3 regions of the Planococcus kocurii genome follow, and region 3 is predicted to be linked to each of the others. Evidence: riboswitches for the same ligand, from Rfam matches in the RefSeq annotation. Region 3 holds a riboswitch; each other region holds the start of a gene.
What was found. A riboswitch is a leader RNA that binds a small molecule or an ion and turns the genes downstream of it on or off. The one in region 3 is predicted to bind cobalamin.
Positions count from the first base shown of each region.

Region 1: another riboswitch for cobalamin. It lies ahead of AUO94_RS11930 (ABC transporter substrate-binding protein); the one in region 3 lies ahead of AUO94_RS00100 (ATP:cob(I)alamin adenosyltransferase).
Region 2: another riboswitch for cobalamin. It lies ahead of AUO94_RS09690 (acyl-CoA thioesterase); the one in region 3 lies ahead of AUO94_RS00100 (ATP:cob(I)alamin adenosyltransferase).

Region 1 is NZ_CP013661.2:2,420,180-2,423,461, reverse strand. It holds gene AUO94_RS11935 (FecCD family ABC transporter permease) at 1-362, opposite strand, end outside; gene AUO94_RS11930 (ABC transporter substrate-binding protein) at 346-1,317, opposite strand; cobalamin riboswitch at 1,492-1,678, opposite strand; gene argS (arginine--tRNA ligase) at 1,723-3,282, opposite strand, start outside.
Region 2 is NZ_CP013661.2:1,967,160-1,970,441, reverse strand. It holds gene AUO94_RS09695 (ribonucleoside-diphosphate reductase subunit alpha) at 1-1,528, opposite strand, end outside; gene AUO94_RS09690 (acyl-CoA thioesterase) at 1,530-2,015, opposite strand; cobalamin riboswitch at 2,164-2,340, opposite strand; gene AUO94_RS09685 (PAS domain S-box protein) at 2,437-3,213, opposite strand.
Region 3 is NZ_CP013661.2:4,083-7,364, reverse strand. It holds gene AUO94_RS00110 (arylamine N-acetyltransferase family protein) at 1-316, shown strand, start outside; gene AUO94_RS00105 (ABC transporter substrate-binding protein) at 387-1,331, opposite strand; gene AUO94_RS00100 (ATP:cob(I)alamin adenosyltransferase) at 1,328-1,876, opposite strand; cobalamin riboswitch at 2,040-2,233, opposite strand; gene AUO94_RS00095 (HNH endonuclease) at 2,289-3,242, opposite strand.

The DNA.
Region 1 (3,282 bases), 1.1 Mb from region 3:
ATAACCGGTAAGGTGAAGGGTCCTAAAAACGGTATCGAAATGCCAAAAAAGAGCGTCGTCACAGCGCCGACTGAGGCACCGGAAGACACTCCCAGGGTGTAAGGATCGGCCAATGGATTTTTTAAAAGCCCTTGGAACGCAGCACCCGCAATCGCTAGCGCTGCTCCAACAAGCCCTGCCAAAATTACGCGAGGCATGCGAATATTCCATAAAATATTGGCCGCCGCTTCATCTGATGACGGATTCCACAGCACAACTGGTGAAATAGAAACCGTTCCAACGGTCACCCCGAGCAATACGGCTCCTACTAAAATCAGCAGAGAGACGCTGTATGCTACTAGATGTTTACTCATTGAAAACATCAGGATAAACTGCCTGTGCCATTTCCATTAGTCCTGCAGTTAAACGTGGTCCTGAACGAGTGAGCATATCCGAATTTAAGCTGTAGATGGCATCTTCTTTAACAGCTGTTACTTCTGCAAAGCCGCCACGTTTTTTAATTTGACCGACTGCATCTTCAACATAATCGCCTTCTGTCGTGATCATAACATCCGGATTTGCTGCAACGATTGCTTCTGGGTCCATAATAACCCATCCTTCTAATTCGCCAGCAACGTTTTCCGCATTAATCAATGTCAACATTTCATCCATGAATGTGCCGCTTCCCGTTGTGTAAATGTCCGGTTGGCTGCCGACTTCTAAAAAGACCGTTTTGGGTTCTTCAATTGTTGCTGCCAGTTCTTCGATTTCAGCCACTTGGACTTCCATTTCTGAAACTAGTTTTTCTGCTGCTTCCATCGTTCCTGTCGCTTGTGCAATTTCTGTAATTGAATCGTAAACTTCTTCAAAACTAGCCGCATTTTGAACGACGAATACGTCAAGGCCTGCATCACGTAATTGTTGCAATCCAGCATCTCCAACACCTAGTCCCGATTCGTGTGCAAGTACTAAGTCTGGCTGAAGGCTAATAATTTTTTCTACATTAAATTCTTGTCCCCCAATTTTTTCAACATCCGTTGTTTCTTCTGGGTAGTTATCATAATCGGATACGCCGACCATTTTTTCACCTAATCCTAATTCATAAGCAATTTCTGTATTCGATGGAATCATTGAGACAATAGCTTCTGGCTCTTCTTCAATAACAATTTCATCTCCGACTGCATCTGTAATGGTTACCGGATATTCAACTTCCGCTACTTCTGCCGGTGGTTCTGCTGGTGTTTCGACATCCTCTTCAGGTGTTGCCGCATCTCCACATCCTGCTAGTAAAACGGCTGCTAATCCCGCTGTTGCTCCAAACTCCCAAAACTTGTTCATCATTAAAATCCCCCTAGAGTGTCGTGTTTTTGTTATAAAAAATCGCTGCAGGCGGACGCTGATTTGTGGACTACTTAAAACTGACACAAAACAAAATCCCCCGCAAAGTTCTGCGAGGGATTGAAAGGACGCCATAAAAAAGCATGCGCATCCAGCCTTTCCTCGCAGGCATATGGGTGTGTTGTCATAAAGGCAGGTCTCCTGGCTTGTGATCATTGGTGTTTGCACCTTCCCAAAGCATTGCTTCAGTGGCATATTGCAAATTCCTCTCACATACAGTGGCGGGACCGCGCCGGAGTTGAACCGGCTTCCCTTTTAACTCATGTTCTTAGACATAAGCACCTTTATGAATCGCTATTAAGTTCTAATTCTGTTTCATTATACACGTAACCGTTTAGCTTTCGCTTACATTTTTTCAGGAGCTTCGACGCCGACTGTTTTGAGTGCATTCGCTAACGTTGTTTTCACAGCCGTGATCAATGCCAAACGAGCACTTGTCATTTCGGCGTTTGCTGCATCTAATACTTTATTGGCATTGTAGAAACTATGGAAATTTGACGCCAATTCTTGAATGTACGTTGTAATACGGTGAGGTGCACGTTGTTTCGCTGCATCTGCGATGACTTGTGGGAAATCCCCAATTTTTTTCAAAACATCAATTTCTTTTTCAGAAGTCAACAAGTTTAAATGCTCTTCTGAAGCTAGTAAACCTTGTTCTTCTGCTTGACGCAAGATTGAGCTAATACGAGCATGCGCATATTGCGAGTAATAAACCGGGTTTTCGTTGGACTGTGAAACGGCCAAATCCAAATCAAAGTCCATATGCGAATCGCCTGAACGCATCGCGAAGAAATAACGAACGGCATCTAGTCCAACTAGTTCGACTAGTTCGCGCATCGTTACCGCTTTTCCTGTACGTTTACTCATCTTCATTTTTTCGCCGTCTTTGTACAATTGCACCATTTGAATAATGCTCACTTCAAGTGTATCACGGTCATAACCAAGCGCTTCGATCGCTGCTTTCATCCGTGGAATATAACCGTGATGGTCAGCACCCCAAACGTTGATCAGCTTGCCAAAACCGCGTTGCAATTTATCTTCATGGTAGGCAATATCCGGCATTAAATACGTATACGTGCCATCATTTTTAATTAAGACACGATCTTTGTCATCTCCAAATGTTGTTGACCGGAACCATGTAGCGCCTTCTTCTTCAAAGACATGACCATTTGCACGGAGCTTAGCTAATGCTTCATCGATTTTACCGTTTTTGTATAAGGATGATTCTGGGTACCATTCATCAAACTCAACGCGGAAGTTTGCTAAATCTTGTTGCAGTTTAGCTAATTCCACTTTTAACCCGTGTTGACGGAATGTTTCAAAACGCTCTTCATGCGTCATGCTAACAAATTTATCGCCATGTTCTTGAACCAGCGCTTCTGCGATGTCTTTAATATCTTGGCCACGGTAGCCATCTTCTGGCATGCTGTCGCCTTTGCCAAGTGCTTCAAAATAACGCGCTTCGATCGATAAAGCCAAATTGTTAATTTGGTTACCGGCATCGTTAATATAATATTCACGAGATACATCATATCCAGCCAAGTCTAGAATGTTGCATAGCGAATCGCCGACTGACGAGCCACGCGCATGCCCTAAATGCAGGTCTCCAGTTGGATTAGCCGAAACAAACTCGACTTGGATGCGCTCATTGCCGCCTGCCGTTGAACGCCCGTAATCTACTTTTTGCTCTAGTACCGTTTTGACAACGTCCTGCAAATAATCTTTTTTGATTGTAATGTTGATAAATCCGGGTCCAGCAATATCTACTGTTTGGATGTTCGCTGCATCTTTATCAAGATTTGCTACAATCGCTTCGGCAATTGCACGAGGTGGCTTTTTCGCCAAACGTGTTAATTGCATCGCAATATTCGTTGCATAATCGCCATTTGTTTTATCTCTCGGTGA
Region 2 (3,282 bases), 1.5 Mb from region 3:
CTAAACGCGCTAATACGTCAGCTTTGACCGCTCTTGGCAAGTTGATTGATGACAAGTTGCACACCACAAAATCGCCTGGCTTGCGGATCATAACGAGGTTGCCGTCTTCATCAGTATATTCTTTAACAATAGTAGTAGCTGACATATTTTGCATAATTTCTGTACACAAGTTACTGCAATAAATCGATGTCAGCCCGCGACCTCTTGTGTGCTTGTTCGGATTTTGACGATTGACTTCGTCACGGTAAAACATATACGGTGTGCCAGTTTCTAGCTGAGACACCATGATGCGCGCCATAATTTCCATTGCGCGATACGTTTTACGCGGCAATAACGGATGATCAACTGCTTCTTGGTATTTTTCGCTAAAGTATTTGGAATCTTTTTCATCGTAAAAATCTTCAAGTCCTAATGCGTTGCCATTCGCATCTTTCCAGCCCATCACTTGCTTGACTTGGTGTGGACAGAACGTATGCCATTCCCCAATACTGCGTCCGTTTTCGTCTTTTTCTTGCAGACGCTCCATAAACAAATCTGGAATTGATACACCTGTGAAAATATCATGTGCTTTGCGGCGCTCGTCGCCATTATTGGTTTTCAAATCCAAGAAGCCGTTCATAATGTCTTTATGGAAGACGTCTAAGTAAATCGCGACTGCTCCTTGACGCTGACCTAGCTGATCGACACTGACCGCTGTATCATTAAGCAAACGAATCCACGGTACGACACCCGAAGAATTGCCTTTGAATTTTTTAATGTCTGAGCCTAACGCTCGCACTTTGCCGTAATAAATGCCGATGCCCCCACCATCTTTACTAAGGCGCGCGATATCCCAGTTGTTTAAGTAAATGCCGTCTAAAGAATCGTCTACCGTATCGATAAAACACGAAGACAATTGCCCAAAACTTTTACCTGCATTCGATAAAGTTGGAGTCGCAACGGTCATATACAAATGACTCATCGCCCAATACGCTTCTTTAACGAGCTCTAATCGACGCTCTTGCGGCTCATTTTGCATTAACGTCATGGCAATAACTAAAAAGCGCTCTTGCGGAAGTTCAAACAACTGCCCTTCATAGTCTTTTGCCAAATAACGATCTGCCAGTAAAAACAAACCGATGTAGTTAAATAGCAAATCCCGACTCGGCTCGATTTCTTGACCTATTTCTGTAATCTCTTCTTGAGAATAAGAAGCTAAGAGCTCTTTTGAGTAGATCCCGACTTGTGTTAATGCTTTGATTAACTCATAAAAGTCACCATATTTTTCAGTAGCGGAATAATTGCGGCTGCTTGCGGCTTTCTTATACAAATCACTGACATACAACTCTGCCGCTACGTAAGTCCAGTCTGGCTCGTCCATTGTGATACGATTTAATGCATAAAGTAAGGATTGCTCGCCTTTTGCTTGTTCAGCGAGTTTTGCTGCTCGCTCTAGTAGCTCGCGCGTATCTAGTCCATAAACCTCAGTTGCTCGCTTGAGCGCTTTTTCTACTGCGTCCATTTCTGTTGTATCTGTTTTCATATTCATATCAGCATAACTCCTTTGCGAATTCGTTCACTTTCATGCGTCGCTGTTTCCGCTCCTGTGCGCTTTTAAATAATTCTTTTTCAGCAGGAGTTTCTGGTATAACACCAACGACCGGTGTCGGTTTGCCGTCACTGTCGACTGCAACCATTGTCAAAATAGCTGTCGTCGTCAAATTTCTATTGCCGGTTTCAATCTGCTGACATTCTGCTTTAACATACACTTCCATCGATGTTCTTCCTGTCGATATTACAACACCTTCTAAGATGAAAATGTCCCCTACTTTAGCGGAAGATAAAAAATTCACCGTATCAATCGAAGCTGTAACGACTGCTTTTCCGCTGTGCCTCATGGCAGTAATAGCGGCAATTTCATCAATATACGCGAGTACGGTTCCACCGAATATCGTTCCTAAATGATTCGTATCAGGTGGCAACACTAACTTTGTTTGAATGGTTCTTGCCACACCTGCTGCTAATGGTTCTGTCATGATTGCATTTCCTCCTTCTATGTAAAACAAAAAAACCCATCCTCTCAGGGAGGATGGGGTGGAAAACGCAGAATAGCGGAGAAAGGCAGCAAAAAATAGCTGCTCGCGCAGAATATCTTCGTTATCCTTCTCAACTCCCGGAGAAGATCATAAACTTAGAACAAAGGCAGGTTTCCTGGCTTGTGCGTCATCCTCTGCTATCTCCTTCCCGTCCATTGGACAGTGGATTGTGATAGCTCGTCAGCACTTACAGTTGCGGGTACAGCTCCGGTATTACCGGATTCCCTTTTAAGCCTTTTCAGGCACCTTTATCACTATTTTCACTACATATAGTTATCTGAATAATAAAAAACACTAAATGTTGTATCTATACACTATAAACCACTTTCATACTTTTAACAAGACTATTTACAAACTCGTGTTAATTAGCCGTCAAATATTGTTTTAACGCTTGTTTTACGGTACTCATTGTCTTTAGTTTGCTAAAGTCTACGCGCACATCGACAGCTTTTAATGCCAGTTCAGGACGAATTCCTGTAAAAATAAGCTGAATGCCTAACAAGCGCATGATTTGATCAATTTTGTATAGAAATTCTGCAACCACATTATCAATATTATAAATCCCTGAAACATCAATAATGAGACAATGCAAATTTTCTCCTTGAACTTTCTGCGGGATAATATCCAGCAGGCGCATACTCCGATCCCCATCGACTGATCCTACAAGTGGCAACACAGCTAGTCCATCAATAATCGGAACAATTGGTGCTGAAATTTCGTTTTTAAGTTGGCGTAAGTCATGCGACATTTTTTTCTGAAGCGTGATATCACGCATAGTGGACTGGATGGCTACCGTTTCTCCGTACTGAACTGGGTAACAATACAATTCAACATCGGCTAAAGTCCCGTCAAAACGTCTAACAGTCGTTTCCATCAACTCTCCAATTGTACGATTTTCCATCCCTTTTTGAATTCGCTTCGTAATTAATTCTTTGTAGTCGTCTGTAAAGACCTCTACTACATCTGCGCCCACAACTTCTTCTTGCTTCGCTTTAAAAAATTCAGCACCTGATTGGTTTATATATAAAACCTTCTGATTTGAATGGATAATTGTTGTTTCGTCAGAATAATTCACAATGTCCTGATACATTTTTTCTTTTTCTGGAATACTTGCTAACGAAGTTGGTGCATTCGGCATATCCCTTCACCCCTTCCGTTTCGGAAACTATCTACATCCTATTTTACACTTTTTCGAGAAAACTTTCAG
Region 3 (3,282 bases):
AAAAGTGGATGACGTTTATTATGATCTGATTCGTGAAAATGAAGAGAACGAAAAAGTGCTTTATAGATTTTCAACAGATGAAAAGCAGCTGGTTGACTTTCATGAAGGATGTGTCTTTAATCAAGTATCTAAAGACTCTTCTTTTACACACAATGACTTAGTCACTCGGGCAACTCAAAACGGACGAATTACTTTGTCAGATCATCAGTTAACACGCTCAGAAAATGGACAAAAAACAAAAATCGAGCTGTCTCCAGCCGATAAGAGGAACGTATTAAAAAGGGAGTTCGGAATAGATCCAGATAGCTTGAAATAACGCTATGATTTCAGGCATGTTTTACTGCATAAAAAAACTCCTCGCTTTTAAGGCGAGGAGTTTTTGTGTTTTAGTTAAATAAATCTGGGTAAATTGTTTTAGCTACTAATTCCACAGCGTCACCAATGCGCGGTCCAGGGCGTGATGTGATATCAGAATCCAAGAAAAAGACTTGATCGTTTTGAATCGCTTCGATATCGCTCCAGCCTTCACGTGCTTTGATCTCCCCGATTGGATCTTCCGTATAAGAAACCGTTGTTGTGATAATTTCTGGATTTCGTGTAATGACTTCTTCTTCTGAAATTTTTGGCCATCCTTCGAGGTCACCAAAGATATTTTCGACATTGGCATGGTTCAGTATTTCTTGTTGGAACGTTTTTTGACCTGCTGTATAAATTTCGGGCGAAGGACTGATTTCGAAAAACACTTGTTTTTTCGCTTCTACCCCTTCTATTTTTTCTTGTACTTCTTCAATTTGCTGCTGAATTGAGCTATTTAACGTATCCCCTTTGTCTTCAAGACCCATGACGGTCGAAATTTGTTCGATGTCGCCATACACATCTTCAAAAGATTGCGCTGATTCAATAACAAATACTTGGATACCTGCAGCTTCTAACTCTTCATAACCGGTTGGCGCACCTGTAGAATAACCGATGACGACATCTGGATCCATTTCAATGATGCGTTCTGCGTTAAAAACGACTGAATCTGAAACACGTTCAACTTCAGCTGCTTCTGCTGGATAATTATCATAATCAGTCGCGCCAATCACTTTTTCTCCTGCTCCAATGCCATACAAAATTTCAGTATTACTTGGAATAAGTGAGACAACTGTTTCAGGTACTTTTTCAAACGTCAACTCGTTGTCTAAATCATCTGTAACGGTATAGTTTGCTTGCTCCTCTCCTTTATTCGTTGGTTCTGCATCTGTTTTTTCTGTTGTTTCTGATTGACAAGCACCTAGAGTTAAAACAACTGCTCCGATAGCTACGTATTTGAACGAGGAAATTTTCATTGTTGATTGGTCACTTCTTTCTTTTTAGGTCTAGTTGGATAGGACTTGCTGACGAACGGGATTTCTTCCACTCCGTGATGCTGATTAACATAAACAGCCATCGTAAACAGCACGTTGGCTAACAAATTGGCATAATCAAAGAGAATGTTCGGTATTTCTTTTTCTAAACTCACTTTGTGCAAGGCCCTTACTGATTTTTTCGCTTCACTGCGACAAACATGCAGGACGCATGCAGCGTGTGTTCCTTGCGGCAAAACAAAATTACCGATTTTATCCTTTGTGAAGTTTACATAATAATCATACATGTTACTTAGCTCAATCAAGTCTTCCTCATGAACGGCTATTTTACCGCGAACTGAGCCGTTCAAATGATAAGCCATAGGTTGTAAAATCTGCAGATCTCGTTGTATAGCTTCTATATCTTGTGTCAGTGACAGGGCTTCTCCGATTCGGGTAGTCAACGAATCAGTCCTAATTTCAAAATCCACAGTAACTGCGGATTCCCGCATAAATGGATAACAAAGATAACGCATGTCTTTTTTCATCATTCCACCTCACTTCCGTTTGGTGAAGATCATGGCATTGAACGCTCTCTAAACAGCAAAAAGCCGCCCTCAAAAGAGGACGGTGGCATAGCTATTTAGAGACATACTTCAGCAGTCAAAATAGAAACGTTGCCGTATGATTCCCTTATCTTCCGAAGAGTAAAAATACGTTCAAAAAAAGGTAGGTCTCCTGGCTTGTGCATCGCTTTACTTTAAGAACCTTCCCGTTTAGTTGGTAACACTAAACAGTGGCATTTTCTTATTTCATACGCACTTACAGTTGCGGAAACAGCCCCGGAATCTAACCGAGTTCCCTGTTATGCTGACGAATCAGCACCTTTTTTCTGCATGATTATTCACTTGTTTCTAGTGTAGCATATGTCGTACGACAAAAGACATACTTATCGAACGATTATTGTTGATTGACCAGCAGTTTCACTTTAGGCAGTTCGACAAAAACGATTCGTTTATGCCATCTTAAATAAAGAGCATGCTCTGGCGAAACGGGTATTTTTATCCCTCTTTTTAATTGGTAGGTGGGATAATGTTCTTCTGGAATTTGACTCGAAATACGGAGACTTCCACCTCCGGTAAATGCGATGAACCCCGCTGAATACAAAGCAGCATGATTGGCACAAAGTAAGATGCCATTAAAAGCATCTAGCCGTTCTTCAGCTGAGCTGTCTTTCCAAGGCTTGGCATGCGTCGCTTTCAACACAGCGTCAATACCAATTCCACAAAGTGGACATTCTCCGTTCCAAAGCGGCAATAAACTTTCTCTGAATTGTTCTTTACCTCTACGCATTTTCATTTTGATTTGTAGTTCTGCTTCTGCAATCAAGCTGATTAATGGATCATGCTCTGTTTTTTTAATCACTTCCATTGACAACTCCAATTGTTCGACTTCCAAGGTGAAAATATTTAAGGCGCTAATTAGTTCTAAAAATTTCATCGCCAGTTCTTCATTGCATGGATACAAATAACCTGAATTGCCACTAGCATCTTCTTGAAATGCCGCGTATTTTACGGGCAGTAAAGGCTCTATGTCGCTAAAAAACGCCTTAATGGATAACGGATTGTCCAATTCGCGATAAACAGCCCGTGCGATAAATGCCTCTTCAGTACTGTCCTGCTGCTCGTCTGTACTTTTAGGTTTGGTTCCATGTTTACAATCTTCTCGTACATGACTAATAGCTACTAAAAATCCTTTTACATAATGAAAAACGATATCGCCTTTTTTTAACTCCTGCATTCGTTTCCAAGAGTGTGGAATCATCCCCGATTTATCAACCCTCGGTGACCAAAGAACCTCTGCGTTGCGTTCTTCTTGATAGGTCTCTCCTTGCATAACAATAAAACTATTCATGAATATCCTCCTAATAATAACATTGCTGAAATTCAATGAC